3 regions of the Halomonas binhaiensis genome follow, and region 3 is predicted to be linked to each of the others. Evidence: riboswitches for the same ligand, from Rfam matches in the RefSeq annotation. Region 3 holds a riboswitch; each other region holds the start of a gene.

Region 1 (5,338 bases), 730 kb from region 3:
CTGATCCATTCGGGCCGATCAGACCAAGGCACTCCCCCGGCTGCAACCGCAACGACACATTGCGCAGGATCGGAGTGCCACGCACGGAAACCGAGAGATTTTCAGCTGCAAGCATCATCTACCGCGCCGTTCATGAGTTCATCGTCCGTAAGTTCGTCGTCCGCAAGTTCATCGTCCACGGGCTCGTCGTCCATGAACCAGAATGAGAGCAAAAGCCGGAGCCCCCACCAGCGCCGTGATCACACCAATCGGCAACACCTGCCCGGGCACGATCACTCTCGACAGCACATCGGCAACGACCAGGAAGACCGCCCCCGCCAGTGCGGTTGCCGGCACCAGCCGATCATGCCTTGTCCCGACCAGGAATCTCATTGCATGGGGGACGACAAGACCGACGAAACCGATGGAGCCAACCTTGGAAACCATCACCCCGACCATCACTGCCGTGACAGTGATCAGCAGCCCTCTCACCGGCCTGACCGCAATACCCAGCGAGGCGGCGCTGTCCGCCCCGAAGGTGAACGCATCAAGTGAGCGCCGATGCCAGAAACACACCGCGGCACCTGCCAGGGCAGCCAGGACCGTCGCCCCGACATCCTCCCAACGGGTGCCCGACAGGTTGCCCATCAACCAGAACATGATGCCGCGCGCCTGTTCCGCATTGGCGGTTCTGGCGATGATGAAGGCAGTCAACGCATTGAACAGCTGCGAGCCCGCTATGCCGGCCAGGATAATCGCTGCCGCCTGGGAGCCTCGCCCTGTGTCGGCCCGACCAGCGACGACCTGAGCCAGCAGGGCGACCAGGGCAAAAGCGACCAGCGCGCCGATGAGCGCACCCAATGACATCGAGATGGCCCCGGCCCCCAGTCCTGCCACGGTGACCACCACCGCGCCTGTCGAAGCCCCCGCAGAGAGCCCCATCAGATAAGGATCGGCCAGAGGGTTGCGCAGCAGTGCCTGCAGTACCACTCCCGTCAGCGCCAGCCCTGCCCCGCAGGCAGCCGCCACGATGGCCCGGCTCAGCCGGTAGCTCCAGATGATGCCTTCATCGATGCGGTTCACTGGATATCCGGCATCCCAGAGCCGATTGGCAACGGTCTCCATCACTACCGACAGGGGAATGCGTGTCTCGCCGATAGCGGTACCGAACAGGATCGCCGCCAGCAACATCCATGGCGACAGCCAGAGCCACAGATGCCCTCGACGGAATGCCTGGGGAGAGCCCACGTCACTCATGTGCATGGTTCATGTGTAAAAAGTTCATTTCCGCGAGCGCCTGAGACAAGCTATCGAGTCCGTGAATCGTGCGCATCGTCGCGCTCATGGCATGCGCATCCATGGTCACGATGCGCCCTTCACGCACGGCCGTCATCTGGCTGGTCACCGGGTCATTACGCAGGAAATCCAGCTTCTGTGCCGCATCATCTGCGGGATAACGCCGCCGATCCATATCCGCAATGACGATGACATCCGGATCCGCCTTGGCGATGCTTTCCCAGCCGACGCCAGGCCATTCTTCATTGGATGAAACCACATTCTCGATGCCCAGCTTCTGCATCATGTAGCCCGGTGCACCAAGGCGCCCGGCAACGAAGGGGTCGCTATCCAGATCGGCTGAAGAGAACCAGAAGACAGCCGACAGATCATCAGGCAGGTCGAGGGCCTTGGCTCGGGCAATGGCCTCGTTTTCCTGGGTTTGGAGGGAGCTCACCAACGCTTGGCCCGCGTCCTTAACATCAAAGATGGCAGCGAGTTCGCGAATGCCCTTGTAGATCGATTCGGTGGCGAAGGCCGCTGTGCGGATACCATCGCCGCCGGTCGAGTTGTCTTTCGTGTCACAGTCAACCGGCATGACATAGGATGCAATGCCAAGGTCGTGGAACATCTCTCGCGTGCCCACGCTTCCCGTATCGCCCACATGCCATTCATATTGTGCGGCCACCAGGTCAGGCCGCTTGCCGACCACGGATTCAAAACTGGGATCATTATCAGCAAGCCGCTCGATCCCCGCGTTCACTTGCTCAAACTCCGGCAGTACCGGGTTGAACCACACCGAAGTGCCCACCACCCGGGAGGCAAGCCCCAGGGAATACAGCACCTCGGTCGCCGATTGGCCAATGGATACGACGCGTTCAGGTGCTCTGTCGAAAGTGACATCCTGACCGCAGTTCGTCAGCGTCAAAGGATAATCAGTGGCATGGCTGGCAGCTTGGGAATCGTCAACTGAAGAGTCGCCGACAGAAGAGCCGTCAACTGAAGAGTCACCAACAAAAGCGCCATCGGCCGAAAGATCGTGAGTCGAAAGATCGTGAGTCGAAAGATCGTGAGTCGAAAGATCGTGCGAAGTCTCGGCATAACCCGAGAACGTCGCAAGGCCTGCGCTGAGCGCGCAGGACGCAAGTAGGATATGTTTCATCTGCCCTTCTCCGGAACACCCCGTCCGGTTGTCGTTGCACGTGGGATTGCACTTGAAGTCGGCAGGTCTCCTGACTGACGGATCGACACTTGCTTCACCTTCCCGGGCTAGATTCCCAGTGGTGCGCCGAAGCAAGTTCACCGCCTACAGTTGCGGGGGCAGTTCCGGTTACCGAGCAAGGCTCGGCACGGATTCCCTTTTCATTCCCGAAGGAAACCGACGAAGCCGAGGCTGCTGCAAAGGTAGCGAGCAACGATCAGGCAAGGCGAAATCAGACGAAGAAGCGCAATTTACGAGATGTAAATGAGCATTTTGAGGAGGATTTCAACACTGCATGATCGAGCGTAGTAGTTTGCCAGCAGTCTCACTGTCCATCATGCCGTAGATATGTTGCCAATGCTACTGAGCATCCCTAATGCGATGTTGCATCGCATTCACTGTGCGCAGGACTTCCTCTTGGCGGGTGCTCCAGTCATCGGCATGCATGCCCAGATAGGCTTCCCGGGCGTCCCTGAGCAGCGCAGCATGCTCAACAGGCAAACGGGGCTCGGCCCAGCTGGCGGCTGCGTCCTTGGTGACGAAATCCCCCTCCGTCAATGTTCGCCACATACGCGCCAGGGTGAGCAGCACATTGCGCTCGTCCCCTTGCAGGGAAGCCAGCAAGTCAGGCAGAAGATCGCCTATTGCGCGGCGTATATCGGCTGGTGGGATAAGCGGGAGCAGCTCGGAAGCACTGGGGCCGAACAGCGGTTTCGCTTCCTGCCGTGCCTGAGCAAGAACGAGAGTAAGCTCTGGATCTTCGGCAGGCTGAGGTATTGCGCCACGCTCAAACTCATGGCGCAGCCATTCACCGTAGATGAACTCACAGCGGGCGGGATAGATATCAGCGACAAGCTGAGTGCGAAGAAAGATCATCAATTCGACAGGGCGAAGGGAGCTATCACGCGCCGGATGTCCCGAAATTCCCATCAGTGCTGTCGTCAGGCTCAGGCGCGTTTCCGAATCCAGCGGCTCGTCAATGACAACCAGCACATCGACATCACTCGAAGGCTGCAGCCCACCAGCGACAGCAGACCCATGCAGGTATGCCGCCACCAGGGAATCCGCCAATAATTCACGGATGACATGCAGCACGTTATCGACTTCAGCGGGAATCATCACGCCCCCTTTTTATCTGGATACCACCACCACCCCGGGCTCGTTATCTCGCAAGCATGACACCAGCCATCTGAGTATTTATTCGGCGCTTCCTCTAAACTCAAGGCGTTTTCTGTATACAACGATTTTATGTACAACAAAAGGGAGCACAATGTCCTCACCGTTCTCGGGTCTACGGGGCCCTCTCACCGCAGCGATCTTCCTCGCCAGTCTACTGCCTATCCCTTCCCTGGCGAACGATGCCTCCTCTTCAACAGAGGTCAAGGTGTTCATTGCCAGCATGTTCGAGATCGGGGAAAACACGGGTGATCGTGCGGGAGAATTCCAGCACTGGTACGAGCATTATTGGCAGGATGCACAACCGGTGGCTGTCAGAGGAGCCACTCACGAACTCTACTGCAATGATGATGGCGTCTGTGGCTCTGTACTCGGCATGGGCAAGGTAGCTTCATCATCATCCATGCAGGCGATTCTGCTCGACCCTCGCTACGACTTCAGCGATACCTATTTCATTCTTAGTGGTGTGGCGGGAACCCCGCCCTCTCAAGGCACCATCGGCATGGTCAGTTGGGCCACCTGGCTGGTGGACTACGATCTCGGCCACCGTTGGGCAGCAGATGAAGGCGAACCCGGCGCTCCAACGTTCATGCCCCGCAAGGGTTATGAGGACATTCGTGTCTATCAACTGAACCCGCAACTGGTAGAACAAGCCATGGTGCTGAGTGAAGACACTCCGTTGCAGGACTCCGAGTCCGCCCAGCAATACCGTGAACGCTATCCCGACAAGAGCGCCCAGCGGACCCCCTTTGTCAGAACCGGTACGCACATGACAGGAGATACCTTCTTTCATGGGCCCGGCTTGTCACAGGAAGCCCAATACATGACCGAGCTCTATGGTGCCGATGACTATGTGATTACCGAGATGGAGGCTGCTGCCATCACCCAGGTCATTGATCGACTGTGGGGGACCGATCGCATCCTTAGCTTGCGTGGCGCGGTGAACTTTGACCAAGGCAACCCCAATGAAACCACACAGGAACACCTGGATCCCGCTCCGGGCAATACTGCAGGGGGGTTCGCCGAAACCGTTGCCAACATAGAATTGGTTGGCTCTCGGGTAGTGGATGAGATCGTCAGCCACTGGGATGACTGGCAATCCGGTGTACCGATGACTCCCTGAACACAAGCACCGCCTGCGAATCGAAGGCGGTGCACTCCTGCAACCATACTACTCTGCCAGCAAGCTCCGCCTATCTGAACGAGTATCCTGCGGCACCGAAGTGCATGTCACCCGAAAAACCTGCCAGGTGCAATTCCAGCGGGGCTCTGCTACTTGGGCTGGCAAAGTCTCTCGCACTAATAACTTCGCTTGTGGAAGCCAACATTCTTGACGGAGGTTAAGAAACGCCAGATTGGAAATCTTGAACACCCAGTGCTCTTTAAATAAAACGCTTTAAACAAAAACGCTTCTCATGAGAACATTTAACATAAAAAACAAGAAAGTTATATCGATAAGGCATAACGCCTATGCCACTGAAGATGCATGCAAAACCTCTCTTAAAAAAAATATCTGGATTTTCAATGACTACCATTTCAAGAGTATGAAAAACATTTTATCCACTTGATTTTTCTTTCTTTATATACCCAATGACATATAAAAAACTACCTCATTAGGAATGCGCGATTTGGTTAAGTTTTCTCCTATACTGTCTCGCTGAGGAAACCTCACTTTGTAGATTTCCTTGATACGTCAACATCCGACGA
Region 2 (5,338 bases), 1.1 Mb from region 3:
CGTTGCCGACCGGGTCGTGGAAGTGGTAGCAGGACAGGTAATCGATTGGAAGGCCACGCCATGTGCGCTTGAGGATGAAACGCGCCTTCACGCTGAGGAGCGTATTGCCTCCGGGGAACGCATTGACACCGGAAAACGCATTGATACAAAGAGGCATACATGACGCAGTCGACCCGTGAGGAGACACACAAGCCACAGGGTGACAGGCGTGATGCTGCTCACGGGTTGGGCCTCGCCATTCAGTTCCTGACGCGTATCCCGCTGCCCGTGGCCTGCGACTGGAACCAGGCGTCGCGGCGTTGGGCGGCGCGGGCATATCCGCTGGTAGGCGCCTTGATCGGGGTAGCGCTGGGCATGGTGAGTTGGGGCAGTGGAGCCCTGGGCTTACCGTTGCCACTACAGGCATTGCTGATCGTCAGCCTGTGGGTCGGGTTGAGTGGCGGGTTGCATCTGGATGGCTTGATGGATCTTGCCGACGCCCTGGGCAGTAATGCCCCGCTGGAAAAGCGCTGGGCGATCATGAAGGATCCGCAGGTAGGCAGTTTTGCGGTGGTGGTGCTGGTATTTCATCTAGCCTGGAAGCTGGCGTTGGTGTGGTGGCTGCTCGAGCTTGAAGCGGGTATCTGGTGGCTGGTTGCCATTCCTGCCCTGGCTCGCTGGATGGCGGTGTTCCTGCTGGTCCGGGTGCCAGCGGCACGCCCAGAGGGGCTGGCTCATCTATGGCAACAGAGCCTGGGGCCGCGTGACCTGGTGTTGGCGACGGCACTGCCCGTGTTGCTGTCTGTGCTGCCGTTTGTGCTGATGAGCTCAGGGCAAGCGTGGAGCATGCTGACATTGGGACTGGCGACAGCCTTGTTTGTTGTCATCTTTGCCGCGGGAGCAAGACGGACCTTTGGCGGTATCAGCGGCGATCTGCTGGGGGCCGCAATCGAAGGAGGAGAATTATGGCTATTGGTGTGGGCCTCGAGCTGGTGGTGGTTCGCCACGGCGTGACCCAATGGAATCTGGAAAAGCGCTACCAGGGGCAGCGTGATATCGAGCTGTTGATGCCCGATGCCCTGGAGGGAATGGATCGCTTGCGCGACTACCTGGAAGGCGAACGCTTCGATGCCGTGGTCACCAGTGACCTGGTCCGTTGCCGTCAGACGCTGGCGCATATCTCGGAAGGTCGTGACTGGCCCCGTCCGCGCCTGGATAACCGCCTGCGCGAAAATGACTTTGGTGACTTCGAAGGGTGTACCTGGGAAGAACTCAAGGATGACCCTGCCTATCGTGCCTGGATCGACAGTGCCGGAGAGCTGGCTCCGACGGGTGGCGAGTCCGCCCAGCAACTGCGCGAACGATTGGAAGCCGCATTGAACGATATCTTTGCCGACGCTGCTGGAGAAGTTGCAGAAGAAAGCGTTGTTGTAGAAGAAAGAGTTGTTGGAGAAGAAAGAGTTGTTGGAGAAGTTGTAGAAAAAGTGGCTGGGGAGCCGCGATACAAGGTTCTGGTAGTCACCCATGGTGGTGTGATTCGTGAATGGCGGCGTGGCTTCGAACAGGTCTCGTTCTGGGACGGCGTTGTGGAACAGGCCTCCGGGCGGCGCTGGTATCTGACAACCACCACAGAGGGTGTGACATGCAACTCTTCCTCGGCGGTGCCTGCGCCGGCAAACGCGAACGTGTGAGCGAACGCTTTCCTCAGGCAAGCTGGATTCAGGCCAGCGAAGCGCTGGAGCGGATGCGATATCCGCGTCTGGCTGAGACCCACGCTGAGGTAGTGGTTCATGGCTGGCTCAAGTGGCTTGAAGAGGTCTGCTGCAACAGGAATGGCGCCGAGCTGGAGAACGATGCGCTGCGTGAATGCTGGCGCCAGGCCTTCAAGGACTGGGCCGGTCGCGAGTCAGCAGAAGTGGTGCTGATTGTCCCGGAAGTCGGACGCGGGATCGTGCCTGTCGAGCCATTCCAGCGTCAGCTACGTGATCTGGCGGGCTGGTTGGCACAGGATGCAGCAGAGGCCAGCAGCAGCGTATGGCATGTGCGCCATGGCTTGGTCATGGCATTGAAATGACCTTGATGACAAAGCGTCACATTGACGCTCATGGCCGGCATTGGTAGTTTACCTGGGTTCTCAGGTGCCCCTGAGGGAGCGGCATATCACTCGCTGTGTAGCGAGCGGCAAGGAGATATGACGTTCCTGAACGCATGTGATGCGTCGGGGTGAAACGGGAAGTCGGTGACAATCCGACGCTGCCCCCGCAACGGTGATCGAGTAAAGCGCGGCCTGACACACCACTGTGCATATCTAGAACTGTCGACTTGAGCAACAGGCTCGTCGGCACTTTCACGCGGGCTTGCTGCCCGGCACGGGAAGGTGGTCGCGTGGAACATGCAGATGTTCGCTCGTCAGCCCGGAGACCGGCCTGAAATTCCATGCCAGGGGCGGTGGGCTCCCGAAGCTGGGCGCGTTGTTACGCCTTCCTTCCTCATTTCCCCGTTCTTGGTCATTCAAGGCTTCGTGCCGTGCGGGTGCGCATGGTACCAGGGGATACTTCATCATGTTGCGCTCCTTTCTTCCTGCCCGAGCGGTATCAGGCCTGCCTGTTCTCAGCCTTGCTGCCATGCCGCTGGCATTCGTTGCCCAGGCCAGTGCCCAGAGCACTGGCGATGATGAAAGTGTGAACCTCGATCCCATGGTCGTATCTGCGACCCTGGCACCACGCACGGCCAGTGAGACATTGTCTTCGGTCAGTGTCATCAACGAACAGACGCTGCGCCAGCGCGACCCTATCAGTCTGATCGATGCCCTGCGTGGCCAGGCCGGCGTTGATTTTTCATCCAGTGGTGGGTTCGGCAAGAACACCAGTCTCTATCTGCGTGGTACCGGCCCTGAATCGACATTGTTGCTGATCGATGGCATGCGCCTGCGTTCGGCCACCAACGGCGGCCCGGCCTGGCAGTTTCTCGACCCGCGCATGTTCGAACGCATCGAAGTCGTGCGTGGCCCGCGTGGTGCGCTATATGGTGCCGATGCGGTAGGCGGCGTTGTGCAACTGTTCACCCTCGAACCCGAAGGTGAACGACCGACTCCCAGCATCACCTTGGGAGGAGGCTCTTTTGGCACGGCCAGGGCCCAGGCCAACCTGAGCGGGGAGGCCAATGCGACCCGCTACCAGTTCAGTGCCAGCCACCTGAGCAGCGATGGCTCGGAAGTACGCAAGGGCGGGGAAGACAAGGGCTACGACAACACCACGGGCCTGGTGCGGCTGGCGCACGACTTCGACAATGGTGCTGTCATGGGCGTCACCGCGTTGCGTGCGTCAGGCAATACCGAGTACGAAGGCGGTGATTCCGACTATGTGCAGCAAGTGGCCGGGGTGTATGGCGAGATACCTGTCACGAGCAACTGGACTTCGCGCTTGACCATCAGCGAAGCCCGCGATGAGCTGGATGATTTTTCCGACCTTGGCGCCACCACTTTCGATACCACGACACACACGGCGCGTTGGGACAACTCTGTGCTGATGGGCAATCACGAACTGGTCGCCGGGGCAGAGTATCAGCAGGACAAGATCGACAGCACTACCGATTACGCGGAAGACAGCCGTGACAATGTGGCGGTGTTCGCTCAGACCCTGCTGGACTTCGCTCCCTTCTCGCTGCAGGTCGGCCTGCGCCATGACGACAACGAGGCCTTCGGCGGCGAGACCACCGGGCACCTTGCTTTGGGTTATGCCCTGGATGACCACTATACCCTGCGAGCCAGTTACGCCACGGCATTCCGGGCACCGACTTTCAATGAGCTGTACTTCCCCGACTTCGGCAATCCTGACCTCGACCCCGAGAAAGCGGAAAGTGTCGAGCTTGGCCTGCGTGGGCAGTATGGCCGGGGATTCTGGGATGTGGCCGTGTACCAGAGCGATATCGACGACATGGTGGCATATACGGTGCAGGACTCGCATTATGCGCCGTTCAATGTGGATCGCGCCCGCATTCGGGGTGTTGAGCTGACCACGGGACTGGAGTGGAACCAGTGGGTTCTGGCTGCCTCTGCCACCTACACCGACCCCGAAGACCGCAAGAGTGGCAAGCGCTTGGTGCGCCGTGCGACCCAAGGGGTACGCCTGGATGCAGATCGACGCATCGGCGACTGGAATCTCGGCGCATCCTTCGTGGCACAGAACCATCGCTACAACGATGCAGACAATAAAGAACGCTTGTCAGGCTATGGCACCATCGACCTGCGGGCAGGCTGGAATTTCGCCCCTCAATGGAAGGCCAACCTGACCCTGGAGAATGTCCTCGATCGCGAATATGCCACCGCGCGGGACAGCTTCAACGGCTGGGACTATATCAACCCCGGGCGCGCAGCCTACTTGAGCGTTGGCTTCCAGCCATGAACAGCCCTGAGCCAATGGAATACAGCCCTGAGCCAATGGAATACAGCCTTGAGCGCATGAAACATGCTCCTGAGCGCATGGGGGGCCTTGAACGCCCGATAAACATCAAGTGGCCGACACGGGCGATAAAGACTGCAGGCAGCATCGTACTGCTGGCAGTGAGCTTGTCGCTTGGCATGTCGGTGGTGAGCGCCGAAGAAGCCTCGCGGTGTGTCGTGGATGACAGTGGAACCGAAGTCTGTCTTGCTGCACCGGCACAACGCATTGTCGCGCTGGCCCCCAGTGTGACGGAGTTGTTGTTCGCTGCCGGGGCCGGTGAAAAGGTCGTCGGCGCAGTGAGTTTCAGCGACTATCCAAAAGCGGCTCAAGCCCTGCCGAGGGTGGGAAGCTATGACCGTATCGACCTCGAAGCCTTGCTGGCGCTTGAGCCGGACCTGGTCGTGAGCTGGGATGGCGGCAATCCCCGTGAGCAGGTAGAGCGACTGTCTGCGCTTGGAATCAAGGTATTTCATTCCGATGCGAAAAGCTTCGAGACGATAGCTTCGACTCTGGAACGTCTGGGTGTACTGGCCGACAGCCAGGATAAGGCGGAACAGGCAGCTACGGCACTGCGTGATGACATTCGTGATCTTACCCAGCGTTATGCAGATTCCGAACCTGTGAGCGTGTTCTACGAAGTCTGGGAAAGACCACTGATGACCATCAATGGCCAGCATTGGATCAGCCAGTCACTGGCACTGTGCGGGGGCGTCAATCTGTTTGCCGATGAGGCTCCCATGGTACCGCGTATTTCCCAGGAGGCCGTGCTGGCAGCGAACCCTGAAGCCATCATCACCGGGGGAATGGGCAAGGCGGACTCTTCCTGGCTCGATGCCTGGCAGGCTTATCCGCACCTCAAGGCGGTTGAGCGCGATAACCTGTTCTTCATCAATCCCGACCTGGTGCAAAGGGCCACT
Region 3 (5,338 bases):
GGGGTAATTATCGCGGCTGGATGCATGGCTTTCCCCATGCCGTAAAAGATCTGGCGGCAACGAAAGGCATCACGACGACGCTTGGCTCGCCACTGTTCAAGGAATCGGTGCCGGAGCAAGATGCCATCTTCGTCGAGCGGCTGCGTAATGCCGGGGCGATTCTGATCGGCAAGACCAATACGCCGGAGTTCGGTCTCGGTTCGCAGACCTACAACCCCGTCTATGGCATCACCCGTAACGCCTATGACCCGGCGCTATGTGCAGGTGGCAGTAGCGGTGGTGCAGCGGTTGGCCTGGCGACGCATATGCTGCCGGTGGCGGATGGCAGTGACATGATGGGATCGCTGCGCAATCCTGCGGCCTACAACAACGTCTTCGGCTTTCGCCCGAGCCAGGGGCGGGTTCCCGGAGGGCCGTCGGGAGAGAAGTTCTATCAGCAGCTAGGCTATGCAGGCCCCATGGGGCGCACCGTGGCTGATGCGGCGCGCCTGCTGTCGACGATGTCTGGCTTCGATTCTCGCGCTCCGTTATCCCTGGAAACCGACAATGCCCTCTACGCCGGTAATCTGGATATGGATACCGCTGGTCTCAAGATTGCCTGGCTGGGGGACTTCGACGGCAGCTTGCCTACCGAACCCGGCGTGCTGGATGTCTGCCGTCAGGCCTTTGCTTATTTCGAGGATATGGGGGCCCAGGTCGAAGAGGCGAAGCCAGACTTTTCCATGGATGAGCTGTGGGAGACCTGGCTGACATTGCGCCATTTTCTCGTCAGCGGTGGGCTTCACGACCTGTACGTGGATGAAGCAAAGCGTGCCCAGATGAAACCTGAGGCAGTGTGGGAAGTGGAAGGGGGATTGCGCTTGACCGGTCTGGAGGTGTTCCAGGCGTCGGCTGCCCGTAGCCGTTGGTATGCAGCGATGGATGCACTGTTCGAGCGCTACGATGTCGTTGCACTACCTACCGCGCAGGTCTTTCCTTTCGAGGCAGAAACGCATTGGCCGCAGGAAATCGATGGTCGGCGCATGGACACCTACCACCGTTGGATGCAGATAGTGACACCGGGCACGCTCAGCGGGTGTCCGGTGGTCAATGTGCCAGCCGGTTTCGACTCCCGGGGGCGACCCATGGGAATCCAGCTGATCGGTCCCATGCATCAGGATCTCAAGGTTCTGAAGATTGCGCATGCCTACGAACAGGCCTCGCGGTTGACGCAGCAACGTCCCCAGTTGATTGGCTGAACGCAGGTTGAAAGGCAGCTGAAGCCGGCATGCCGGGCCCTGGAAGCAAATCGCGTTGCGACAAGGTTTCCAGGGTCGCGACATGTCTTTCTAGAACGGGCATCAGTTGCTGCCCGATGGCCTCCAGGCGTGACAGGTAGCGCTTTTCTACCGTCTTGTACGTAAAGCGCTGCTTATCCCAATACAGATTGAGGGAGGCCATGGTGCGCTGCTTGATGGATAACGCAATGGCGATGGCATCAATCTTGAAAGGAAAACGAAAGCCATATTCCCAGTTTCCGGATAGGCGACGGAAATAACCGTCCCGGTACTCATCGGCAAGTTGGCGAAGCTGGCTGTCACGAAGCGGGTTGTCTTGAGGTTGATTGTCTCGAAGCTGATTGTCTCGAAACCCAGGAGCCAGCCATGAACTGGAGCCATTCAATAGCTGGTGAGCACACAAGGCGCGCCCCGAAGCGGCATGCAAGGGGCAGGGGCGGGCTCCGATCAGTCGGTCCCGGCCAGTACGGATGCCCAGACGTGAAAAGTTGCTTTCGAGAATACTTGGACCACTGGCGGTTGCAATCACCAGGTCGGATGCCAAACCCGTTGATTCAAATAGCTGGTCGAGAAAGGGGTGTGCTTCCTTGGCCAGGTGGTAGCGGGAATCGCCTGGACCATGGATATTCGACAGTGACACATAGCGCTTGTCACCCAGGCGGCGATAGAGCCAGCCCATTTCCTCCAGGTCATCCAGGAGGCGCTTGAGGGTCGGCTTTGGCAGACCGAGCAGCAAATACAATTCTTCGAGGCCAAGCGCCTGATGTTCGTCGATGGCTTTCAGTACCCGTGCTGTCTTGTGGAGAAGTTTGTTGTGCATTCATGAGGCTCCGCTCAGGCTCCCCGAGGGGAAAGTGCCGGCAAGGAAAATTGCTCGAAGCGTCGAGCTAATCCTCTGAAAATCTAGCTGTCATTCCGCAAAGGTGCCTGGATATCTTGTCCAGGTGTCGGGGAGTGCTTGCCTTTCGCTGTTCCAGACAAGCAGCAATTGCTTTAGGATGACCGGCTGAAGGATAGGTGCCCCTGTAACCTGGGGATAATCGGGAAGTATGGTGCGGCTGTGTCATTGGCCAATCCCATCGCTGCCCCCGCAACGGTAATAAGAGCGGCCTGCGAAGACCACTGACATATGTCGGGAAGGTGCAGGCGCTGATGCATGGCAACGAACACGCATGTGCATCCTCTTTGAGCCCGGAGACCGGCCTGTCATTTCCTTTCATCCACTTACGGTGCGGCGGGCACCAAGGATAATGTCATGTCTGCTATTCCTGTTTCTTCCCCCTCTCGGTCTTCTCGTTCTGCTTCCAGAATGGCGTCGTTGTGCCAGCAAGGGGCTGTTGTGCTCTTTGGAGTGCTCGTCCTTTATGCCGTCGGTTTCCTGCCGATGAGCGCAGCGCATAATGCAGCGCATGATACCCGGCATTCCTTCGTGTTTCCGTGTCACTGAAACACCTCCGGAGGAAAGCTGATGTTGCGTTCACTTGTATTGAGTGCCTGCCTGATAGGCATGGTGCTTGGATTGATCATGACGGCCATGCAGGCGGTCGGCGTCACTCCGATCCTGCTGGCTGCCGAGCAGTATGAAATCGGCAGCGACCATCACGCTGAGGCAGACTATTCGCATGAAGTGACCGGCATGGCCGAGCACCATCATGATGAAGAAGCCTGGGCGCCTGCTGATGGTGCCGAGCGTTATTTCTATACCGCCGTTTCCAATGTCTTCGCCGGGATCGGTTTCTCCGCCATTCTCCTGATACTCATGAACCAGCTATGCGAGCGCTCTCGGCTGGCATTGACGCCGGGTCGAGGCCTGCTGGTAGGGGGGCTGTGCTATTTGGCGGTCTTTGTGGCTCCGGCACTGGGGTTGCCTCCTGAAATTCCCGGTGCTGCAGCGGCTGCCCTCGAGTCACGCCAGTTATGGTGGATCACCACGGTCGCGCTTGCTGCTGCAGGCCTGGGGTGGCTGTTTCTGGCGCGGGGCAGGAAGCGCTGGCTGGGGTTGCCCATTCTGCTGCTGCCCTATGTCTGGGTGCCTGCACATGATGGGCCACTGTTCTCTCATCCCGATCCCCAGGCCGTCGTGGCGCTGAATTCGCTGCAGCATGAATTTATCTGGGTGTCTGGATTTACCAACCTCGTGTTCTGGTTGCTGGCAGGGCTGCTGTGTGTCATTACCCTGCGGCGCCTCGGCAGCACGGCAAGTGTCGATGAGGGCGTTCATGGTTGAGTTTCCCTTTACCGCCGTTGTCGGTCAGGAGGCGTTGAAGACGGCATTGCTGCTCAATGTCATCAATCCTCGTGTCGGCGGGCTACTGGTCAGTGGTCCACGGGGAAGTGCCAAGTCCACCCTGGCACGTGCGTTGGCCGCGATTCTGCCGGATGACGAGCAGGGTAGCAGGCCTCCGTTTGTCACCTTGCCGCTGGGCGCCAGCGAGGATCGTCTGACCGGTAGCCTGGACCTGCAGCGGGTGCTGTCCGAGCGTGAGGCGACCTTCCATGCAGGGCTGCTGGCCAAGGCTGATGGCGGTGTGTTGTATGTCGATGAAGTCAACCTGTTGCCCGACAGCCTGGTGGATCTGCTGCTCGATGTGGCCGCAAGTGGCATCAATATCGTCGAGCGGGATGGTATCAGTCATACGCATCCCGCTCGCTTCAGTCTGATCGGCACCATGAATCCGGACGAGGGTGAACTGCGCCCTCAACTGCTTGATCGCTTCGGCCTATGCCTTGAGCAGGACATGGCAGTGAGCGTGCGAGAACGGATTGCCATCGTCCAACAGCGCGAGGCCTATGAACGTGATCCACAGGCCTTTGTGGTGGAGCATGAGCTTGCTCAGGCCGAGCTGACCCAGCGTATTCGTACCGCCCAGGCTGCGCTGGCCGACATCACCGCTGAGGCCTGGGTCTATGAGCATGTTGCTGTGCGCTGCGAGGCTGCGGGTGTCGAAGGCATGAGGGCGGATGTCACCTGGCACCAGGCGGCACAGGCCCATGCCGCCTGGCGAGGTGCAGAGGCGGTAGGTCGTGAGGACCTGGACACGGTCGAGCCTTGGGTGCTGGCACATCGCCGAGTGACGACGCCTGATTCAGGTACGCCACCCGCTGGCCCCGGATCGTCTTCCAGGGACTCAGGAGCGACGGATTCAGCAACAGCTCTCTCGACCTCGATGGCCGGTCGGGATGATGCAGGCAGCATTGGTGAGGCATCGACGGGGAGCGAGCAGACCCAGGGGGAGCAGACCCAGGGTGAGCAGACCCAGGGCGAGCAGGCTCAAGGCCAATGGGGGGCCATGCCTCCCGTGGCGCACGAGAGTATCAAGGTACCTCCCGTCGCCTGGACGAATAGCGTGACCGGCAAGCCGAGGAGGCGGTTACTGACGACACCGTCCCGGGGTCGCAAGGCCCAGCAGGAAATCCACCACCAGGCTCAGCCATCAGGACGCTATTCCGCCCACAACAGAATGCAGCGCGAGGCGCAGTCCCTGAACTGGTTCGCGACCCTGGTCGCCAATCGTGGCCAATGGCCCTGGCAACAATTGCGCTATCGCAAGCCTCGCATTGGACAGCAGGTGCTGCATTTCATCCTGCTGGATACCTCGGGCTCCACCTTGGGACGCCGCCTGCTGGGACGAGCCAAGGGGCTGGTCGATCAATTGGCCCACCAGGCTTACCTGGCCCGGGAGCAGATGGTGGTACACGGCTTCGGCAATGATCGTGTCACCCCGATCCTGCCACGTCGGCGCGCTCCCAAGGACATGCTCCAGCGACTCGATGACACCGGGGGCGGAGGTGGCACACCATTGCGTGAGGCCGTGCTACAGGCTGCGCGGCTGATTCGCCAATGGCAGCGACAGGATGCAGGCCTGCATGTGCGTACTTACCTGGTCACTGATGGCCGTACCCGGCAGTCCCTGCGTGGTCTGCCGTCACTGGGTGACTGTGTGGTCGTGGATACTGAGCAGTCCTCGGTCAAGCTAGGGCGAGGAACGCTCATTGCCCAGCAACTGGGAGCCCAGTACCGATTATTGCCGACTATGCAGTTACCCGCGGATATGGAGTCA

What was found. A riboswitch is a leader RNA that binds a small molecule or an ion and turns the genes downstream of it on or off. The one in region 3 is predicted to bind cobalamin.
Region 1: it holds a riboswitch for cobalamin, as region 3 does, so the genes downstream of both, E4T21_RS04535 (ABC transporter substrate-binding protein) here and E4T21_RS07695 (CbtB domain-containing protein) in region 3, are expected to answer to the same signal.
Region 2: it holds a riboswitch for cobalamin, as region 3 does, so the genes downstream of both, E4T21_RS12715 (TonB-dependent receptor domain-containing protein) here and E4T21_RS07695 (CbtB domain-containing protein) in region 3, are expected to answer to the same signal.

The regions. Positions count from the first base shown of each region.
Region 1 is NZ_CP038437.2:1,032,730-1,038,067, reverse strand. It holds gene E4T21_RS04545 (ABC transporter ATP-binding protein) at 1-118, opposite strand, end outside; gene E4T21_RS04540 (FecCD family ABC transporter permease) at 169-1,236, opposite strand; gene E4T21_RS04535 (ABC transporter substrate-binding protein) at 1,229-2,416, opposite strand; cobalamin riboswitch at 2,460-2,650, opposite strand; gene E4T21_RS04530 (aminoglycoside adenylyltransferase family protein) at 2,816-3,574, opposite strand; gene E4T21_RS04525 (purine-nucleoside phosphorylase) at 3,726-4,754, shown strand.
Region 2 is NZ_CP038437.2:2,892,730-2,898,067, reverse strand. It holds gene E4T21_RS12735 (bifunctional adenosylcobinamide kinase/adenosylcobinamide-phosphate guanylyltransferase) at 1-163, shown strand, start outside; gene cobS (adenosylcobinamide-GDP ribazoletransferase) at 160-993, shown strand; gene E4T21_RS12725 (histidine phosphatase family protein) at 945-1,670, shown strand; gene E4T21_RS12720 (bifunctional adenosylcobinamide kinase/adenosylcobinamide-phosphate guanylyltransferase) at 1,622-2,053, shown strand; cobalamin riboswitch at 2,157-2,423, shown strand; gene E4T21_RS12715 (TonB-dependent receptor domain-containing protein) at 2,541-4,382, shown strand; gene E4T21_RS12710 (cobalamin-binding protein) at 4,379-5,338, shown strand, end outside.
Region 3 is NZ_CP038437.2:1,761,858-1,767,195, forward strand. It holds gene E4T21_RS07685 (amidase) at 1-1,238, shown strand, start outside; gene E4T21_RS07690 (helix-turn-helix domain-containing protein) at 1,162-2,097, opposite strand; cobalamin riboswitch at 2,276-2,498, shown strand; gene E4T21_RS07695 (CbtB domain-containing protein) at 2,587-2,724, shown strand; gene E4T21_RS07700 (CbtA family protein) at 2,746-3,504, shown strand; gene E4T21_RS07705 (AAA family ATPase) at 3,497-5,338, shown strand, end outside.